3 regions of the Gordonia liuliyuniae genome follow, and region 3 is predicted to be linked to each of the others. Evidence: riboswitches for the same ligand, from Rfam matches in the RefSeq annotation. Region 3 holds a riboswitch; each other region holds the start of a gene.

Region 1 (2,197 bases), on a different contig from region 3:
CGCGGCCGGTGTGGAGCACGTCGTCGGACGCGACTGGATAGTCGTGCAGATCGAACGCCGCGACGTACATCTGCGAGTCGACGACGTTCTTGTGCAGCCGGTAGTTCGCGTGCTGCGAGTCGGCGGCGAAGAACATGTAGCCGGCGTACTCGTCGTCGGAGATCCGGCGGGTGGAGTCCGCAGAGTCGATGACGGGTGTGTCGGACCGTCGCCCGAACACCGACACCATCCGCGCCTGGTTGCCGTTGCCGATGTAGTACTTGCCGCCGTTCGCGGTGAATCCGCCGTCGCCGGGTTCGAGCAGCATGTCGGTGGAGTAGACGTCCGCGCCGTGCTCTTTTTCCGACAGTCCGAACGCGAAGATGTCGCCGTCGTCCAGGAGGGCCACCGCACGCTTCTTCGCGGCCGCATTGGTGCTCTGCCAGATCGGCATCAGACCAAGCACGGTGACCTGCCATACGTACCAGTACTGCATGCCGTAGAAGCCGAGGATCTGACTCATCCGGGCGTTGCGCGCGGTGTCCCACCGCTTGTCGCGATCGCCGTCGGCGAGTGCCTTCGGTGTCAGGAAAGTGGCGAACACCCGCTCGCGCCGGTTGAAGTCGAGGAAGTCCTGGTACCAGATCCGGTCTCGGGTGTCGGCAAGCAGCCGTGCCTTGCCGAGGTCCTCGAAGTAGTCGACGGTCTTGCGCAGGATGCGCTGCGTCGCAGTGTCGAACTCGTCGAACGTGTGCGTCGTCGGATTGAAGATCTCCATGGTGCCCTTCTCAGATTCCTACGGTGGTGTAGGACCAGTTCCTACACGAACGTAGCATTCTGTTCCGACGGTGAGAAGACCCAGGATTACGTGCGCGCCGATTAATAGGCTCCGACCTGCGCGGGAATCCGGCGAGCGCGGTGTCGGCCATTGATGGGAAAGCAGTGCCGCGCATAGGTTTCCAATGCACAGACATTCATCACGAGCGGCCGAGAGACTGGCTCTTTGACGCCGCAGCAACCGTGGATCCTCCACAAGGTGCTAATGCCAGAGACGATGAACCCGCCACCGGGCGACTCTGCCGGTTCTTCGCCCGCTCGTGATCGATCGACGTGTGCCGGTCCAGGGCCCCTGGACCGATCGAGATCGAACGAAGTCCGGCGACGGTCCGGACAGGGGAGGTGCACGATGACCACGACATTCGATACCCGGGTAGACGGCCTGGGTGGGACCGCTGACGAGCATCCGCGCGTCGCGACCACGGCGGCGGATGACTTCTCCGCCGACCATCTGCTTCAGTTGCTCAAAGGCGACGTCTACGCCGTGCGTATCACGGGACTGATCGAAGCCGACGCCCTCGACGGGCTGCGCAGGGTGTTCGTCGGACGGGACGATCACGGGCCGCTCGCTACTGACCCACAGTTCAGGCGCATCGGACATGCGTTCTCCGAGACCGGTCCTGGGCAGGAGGCCGAGTACTTCGACGAAGCGGCGGGCCACCGGCGTTCGCTGCGATCGCTCGCTGCGCCTTACCCGTACCCGTCCGACAGCGTTCGGCTCCTGCTCGACGAGACCTGGCCGTTCGGAGCCACCCTCCTCGAGTCTGAAAGTCGCAAGTTCTTCGCGGGCGTCGTCCGCTACCAGCAGGCGGGCGTCGACCTGGAGCCTCACACCGACAACGTCCAACGCAACCTGCCGGACGGGGGCCTCGGAATCCGCAGGCAGCTGTCGGTGAACGTGTACCTCGACGTGCCGGACGTCGGCGGCGAACTCGAGATCTGGGATTCGTTCCCCACCGAAGACGACTACCGCGAGCTGTCCGGCGGCCGTGCCTGGGGCGTCGACCGGAGCATCGTCGGCGAGCCCGCGGTGACGGTGAAGCCGACTGTGGGGGAGGCGATTTTCATCGATCCACGCAGAGTCCATGCGGTCGCGCCGTCCGCCGATCGGCCTCGCGTGACGATCGGACTCTTCATCGGTGTCCGTGCCGACGAGCAACCGCTGGCGGTGTGGAGCTGATGTCCGTCGCCACCGCAGACGCACCCGTCGGCTCGGTGTCGCACAAGGCGGCATTCGATCTCAAAGGGCTGCACTACGACTACTCGGGCCGCTCGACGATCCTGCTGGTCAGCGTGGGAGCCGATTACCATGAGGGGGAGAAGCTCGGCGCGACGATCGATCTGCTCAACCGAAGCGGATTCGGACGCGTCACCGTCGCCG
Region 2 (2,197 bases), on a different contig from region 3:
ACGGGGAGATCGCGGCGCCCGTGTCGCGCAGCAGTTGGGTGCGGGCCTTCAGTGCGTATGCCGGGGCGCCAAGGTCGGCGAAGACGACGCCGTTGTAGCTCGGGTCCGGCGTCGTGAAGCCGGGGAACAGGTCCTGGCCGTCGCGCTGCGCGCGCCAGTCGAACGTGCCGCCGTCGACCAGGACGCCACCGATCGAGTTTCCGTGTCCGCCAAGATATTTAGTGGCCGAGTGGACGACGACGTCGGCGCCGTGCTTGAGCGGGTTCAACAGGTACGGGGTGGCGACGGTGTTGTCGACGATCAGCGGGATGCCCGCGTCGTGAGCGACCTTCGCGACGCCCGCGGTGTCGAGGATCTGGTTGTGCGGGTTCGAGATCGTCTCGGCGAACACGGCGCGCGTGTTCGACTTGATCGCGGACTTCCACGACTCGAGGTCGTCGGGATCCTCCACGAACGACACCTCGATGCCGAACTTCGGCAGCGTGTAGTGGAACAGGTTGAACGTGCCGCCGTAGATACGCGGGCTGGACACGACGTGTCCGCCGTTCTCGACGATGTTCTGGATCGCGTAGGTGGTCGCGGCCATGCCGGAGGCCACGAGCAGTGCGGCGACGCCGCCCTCAAGGGCGGCCACGCGCTGCTCGACAGCGTCCTGCGTCGGGTTCATGATGCGCGTGTAGATGTTGCCCGGCTCGGCGAGTGCGAACAGGTTCGCAGCGTGCTCGGTGTTGTCGAACACGTACGACGTGGTCTGGTAGATCGGCAGGGCGCGAGCGTTGGTGGTTGTGTCGGCCACCTGCCCGGCATGAACCTGGGCGGTCTCGAAGCTCCAGTTCGCGGCGTCAGACATAGACGTCATCACTCTCTCTGTGGTCGGCGGGGCCGAAGCCCGCACTTGGAGGGTCCGACCTTCGGACCCGCGCTTGCGGCGACGAAGCTGCGCCCCGTTGCCGCCAGGTCATCACCCGGAGCACCCCACCGCGGTTGGAGGGTTGCCGGTCAGCAAGCCGGGGCTCTTCGCTGACACTCATGACCTGTCGAGAACAATATCTCACCGGCGCGGGCCCGCGGGAACGCCTCGAGCATCCTGAACTTAAACCCTTTCGCTACGGCAGTGCCGCGTGTTAGAGGGTTGGTGCGGTCAGACGATGGGGCGCCCCTCCTTGCGGGCCTGACGCCATTCCTTGAAGAAGGCCCGCACGATCACGCTCAGGGTGGTCAACGTGACGAGCGGCCACACCAGCACGTAGATGGTCATCCAGAATCCGGTCATTTGCCGTCGTCCTCTCGGGTGGTGGTCACAGGCGGAATCTCCGCTTCGAGGTCGTGCAGTTCGGCGTCGAGGTCGGGTTCGGCCTCACGTTCGTCGAAGTCGCCGGTGCGTACGGCGATGGTGGCGAAGTCGAAGCGCGGGCCGGTGTTGAGCATGGTCAGGCCGACGCACACCATGGTGCTGACCGCGTACGCCACCAGCGATCCGGACAGAACCGCGTACTGGTGCAGGAAGCCGATCGCGAACGGCGCCGCGACCACGGTCGAGACGACGCCGATCACGAGCGCAGGCTTCTTACCGAAGAAGCCGAACGCCATGAGTCCGAGCACCACGCCGATGCCGATGGTCGACAGGACGTCGAAGAAGATGCCGACGCCGCCGTCCATCGAAATCCACGAGAAGCGGACCGGGAGGAAGAAGGCGAGAGCCACGACCACCGCGACGCTGAACGACATGTTGGTGACGCGGTTCCAGTAGAACGACGAGATCACCGGGAACACGAGGGCTCCCCACAGCGCGCCGACGAAGACGAGCAGATCGAGGATGTTCAGGTTGGCGCCGGCGAACACGAGGGCGGCGCAGGTCGCGACGACCATTGTGATGCGGCCGATGAGGACCATGGTCGCGGGGTTCGCCCGCTTCTTGCCCGCGATGTTCTGTCCGTAGATGTCGGCCATCACGATGGACGCGAGCGCGGTCATGTCGGCGTCCGCCGTCGACGCGAGCGAGCCGATGATCATGATGAAGAACAGGCACAGCAGTACGGCGGGCAGATAGGTGGCGGCCATCTGCGGAATCAGGTTGTTGACGTCGCCGTCCATCGGCTCGACACCCGCGTACAGGGCGAGGACGCCGAGCATGCCGATGCCGATGATCGCCGACCCGTAACCGAAGGTCGCGGTGACGAACGTCTTCTTGATCAAA
Region 3 (2,197 bases):
GATCGGGTTCGGGGTCCCCCAACGAAGGTCGGTGACCGGCCGCCGGTTGATGAAGTACACCTCGCTGCGGAACGGGCTGTCGAACCCGTGCTTCCACCCTTGGAGGGTGCTCATGATCGGCAGGTTCTCGGTGGTCAGCTCGTAGTGGCCGGGGGCGAATGTGTCGGCGAGCTTGCCGCGGTAGACGAACACCGCCTGCTGGCCTTCGCGCACGATCAACTGTGCGCCGTTCTTGATCTCGTTGTTGTAGCGCGGGAAACGCCACGCGAGTGTCGAGCGTGAGTCGTCGACCCATTCGATGATGTCGACGAGTTCTCCGCGCATCTTGTCGATGATGCCCATGATGTCTCCGTTCGGTCGGGGTCAGGTGGCTTTCGCCGCGGTGATCGCGTCGTCCGCCAGGAGCTTCTGCGTCAGGTCGGACGCGGTGGACTCCATCGTCGTCGACCGACCGAAGTCGATGCCGACGATCTGGAAGCAATAGGTGGTGTCGACGCGCGTCACCGCACTGTGACGGTAGGTCTGGACGCCGCCGTCGGTGTCCTGGTCGGTGTCCGGGCGCCACTCGCCTGCCGACAGATCACTGAGCGATGATCCGCAAGTGTCGGCGATACCGATCAGCGCATGGATGGGCTCGGCGGTGCCACCGTCGTCCATCGCGTCACCGTCGCGGTCGATCTGGGCGATGGTGCGGTCGTCGGTCGCCGGCACCAGCATCATCGACTTCGATCCGTCGAAGTCGCCCTGTTCGATCCGCCAGTCGGCTGGAACCTCGACGTCGACGCTCACGCCATGGTCGAGAGCGACGCTCTCGTGGTGGGGCCCGCTGGAGTCGTTTGAACTCCACGGCGCGGCGACGAGCAGGATGGTGCCGACCGCCGCGACAGCCACCACGCCGATCGCGGTGAGCACCAGGGGAGTCCGTGATTTGCGCGGCGGCAGAGGCGGGTACGCGAACTGCCCGTACTGCTGATATGGCGGCTGGGGCGGAAGCTGGGGCGGAAGCTGCGGCCGGGGTGGAAACTGTTGTGGTGGAACAGATCCGGGACGACCCTGGGGTGGACCGTACTGTGACGGACCGTATTGGGGTGGACCGTACTGGGGCGGACCTGGTCGTGGAGTGTTCGGGCCCCAGGGGTTCGTCACGGCTCGGCCTTCCCCATTGGATCGGACGCAGTCGGACGACGGCGTTACGGTTCATTTTCCGACTCTATCCGCCAGATGTGACCGCCGGGACCTTCCGCCCGCCGATCGAATGACGAATATTGCGCGCACGGTGCGTTTAACTATCGCCGGATCGACGGGGACAGGGGATCGTTGTCCACGGGTCACGAGTGCCAGCGACAAGCCCCGGCTCGCTGGACAGCAACCCTCCGCCACGGTGGGGTGCTCCGGGTGACGACCCGGCCCGCGTCGACCGGCACGGGCAAGTGTGGAATCTCTAGGAGTCTCGTCATGACCGCTGTCCTCGACGCCCGCGTGTGCCGTCCCGCCCGAATTCGTGCCCTTGCCCCGGTGGTGGGTGCAGACGCGACTGCGCCCATCACCGGATCGGCATCGCCGGTCACATACGCCAACCTCGACTATGCGGCGTCGGCGCCCGCGTTGACCTCGGTCGCCGATCGATTGGCAGGCGCGCTCGCCGAGTACGCGAGCGTCCATCGCGGCGCCGGGCACCTGTCGCAGGTCACGACCGCCCGCTACGAGCAGGCCCGGGAGACTGTTCGGTCGTTCGTGGGCGCCCGCGCGGACGACACGGTGGTCTTCACGCGCAACACCACCGACTCGATCAACCTCGCCGCGTGCATCACACCCGGCGATGTGGTGGTCCTCGACATTGAGCATCACGCCAATCTGCTGCCGTGGACGCGGGCCGGGCTGGCGCGTGTGGTGTCGTCGCAGCCGACGATCGACGACACGATCTTCGCGCTCGACGCGGAATTAGCCAAGGCCCCCGCCGCGCTGTTGGCGGTGACGGCCGCGTCGAACGTGACCGGCGAAGTTCTGCCGATCGCGCGGCTCGCCGGACTCGCACACCGGCACGGTGCGCGGATCCTCGTCGACGGTGCTCAGCTCGTGCCGCATCGCGCCACGTCGATCGCGAGCTTCGGTGTCGACTACCTGGTGTTCTCCGGACACAAGCTGTACGCGCCGTTCGGTGCAGGCGTGCTCGTCGGGCGCTCGGACTGGCTCGACG

Evidence for each region. A riboswitch is a leader RNA that binds a small molecule or an ion and turns the genes downstream of it on or off. The one in region 3 is predicted to bind S-adenosylmethionine.
Region 1: it holds a riboswitch for S-adenosylmethionine, as region 3 does, so the genes downstream of both, L5G33_RS01825 (2OG-Fe(II) oxygenase) here and L5G33_RS03665 (aminotransferase class V-fold PLP-dependent enzyme) in region 3, are expected to answer to the same signal.
Region 2: it holds a riboswitch for S-adenosylmethionine, as region 3 does, so the genes downstream of both, L5G33_RS18005 (bifunctional o-acetylhomoserine/o-acetylserine sulfhydrylase) here and L5G33_RS03665 (aminotransferase class V-fold PLP-dependent enzyme) in region 3, are expected to answer to the same signal.

What each region holds. Positions count from the first base shown of each region.
Region 1 covers NZ_JAKKOR010000001.1:399,963-402,159, forward strand. The annotation lists gene L5G33_RS01820 (acyl-CoA dehydrogenase family protein) at 1-757, opposite strand, end outside; SAM riboswitch class I at 951-1,040, shown strand; gene L5G33_RS01825 (2OG-Fe(II) oxygenase) at 1,166-1,996, shown strand; gene L5G33_RS01830 (tRNA-dependent cyclodipeptide synthase) at 1,996-2,197, shown strand, end outside.
Region 2 covers NZ_JAKKOR010000013.1:176,389-178,585, reverse strand. The annotation lists gene L5G33_RS18005 (bifunctional o-acetylhomoserine/o-acetylserine sulfhydrylase) at 1-859, opposite strand, end outside; SAM riboswitch class IV at 915-1,035, opposite strand; gene L5G33_RS18000 (putative transporter small subunit) at 1,142-1,273, opposite strand; gene L5G33_RS17995 (sodium:solute symporter family protein) at 1,270-2,197, opposite strand, start outside.
Region 3 covers NZ_JAKKOR010000002.1:168,967-171,163, forward strand. The annotation lists gene L5G33_RS03655 (SPFH domain-containing protein) at 1-342, opposite strand, end outside; gene L5G33_RS03660 (hypothetical protein) at 364-912, opposite strand; SAM riboswitch class IV at 1,327-1,439, shown strand; gene L5G33_RS03665 (aminotransferase class V-fold PLP-dependent enzyme) at 1,456-2,197, shown strand, end outside.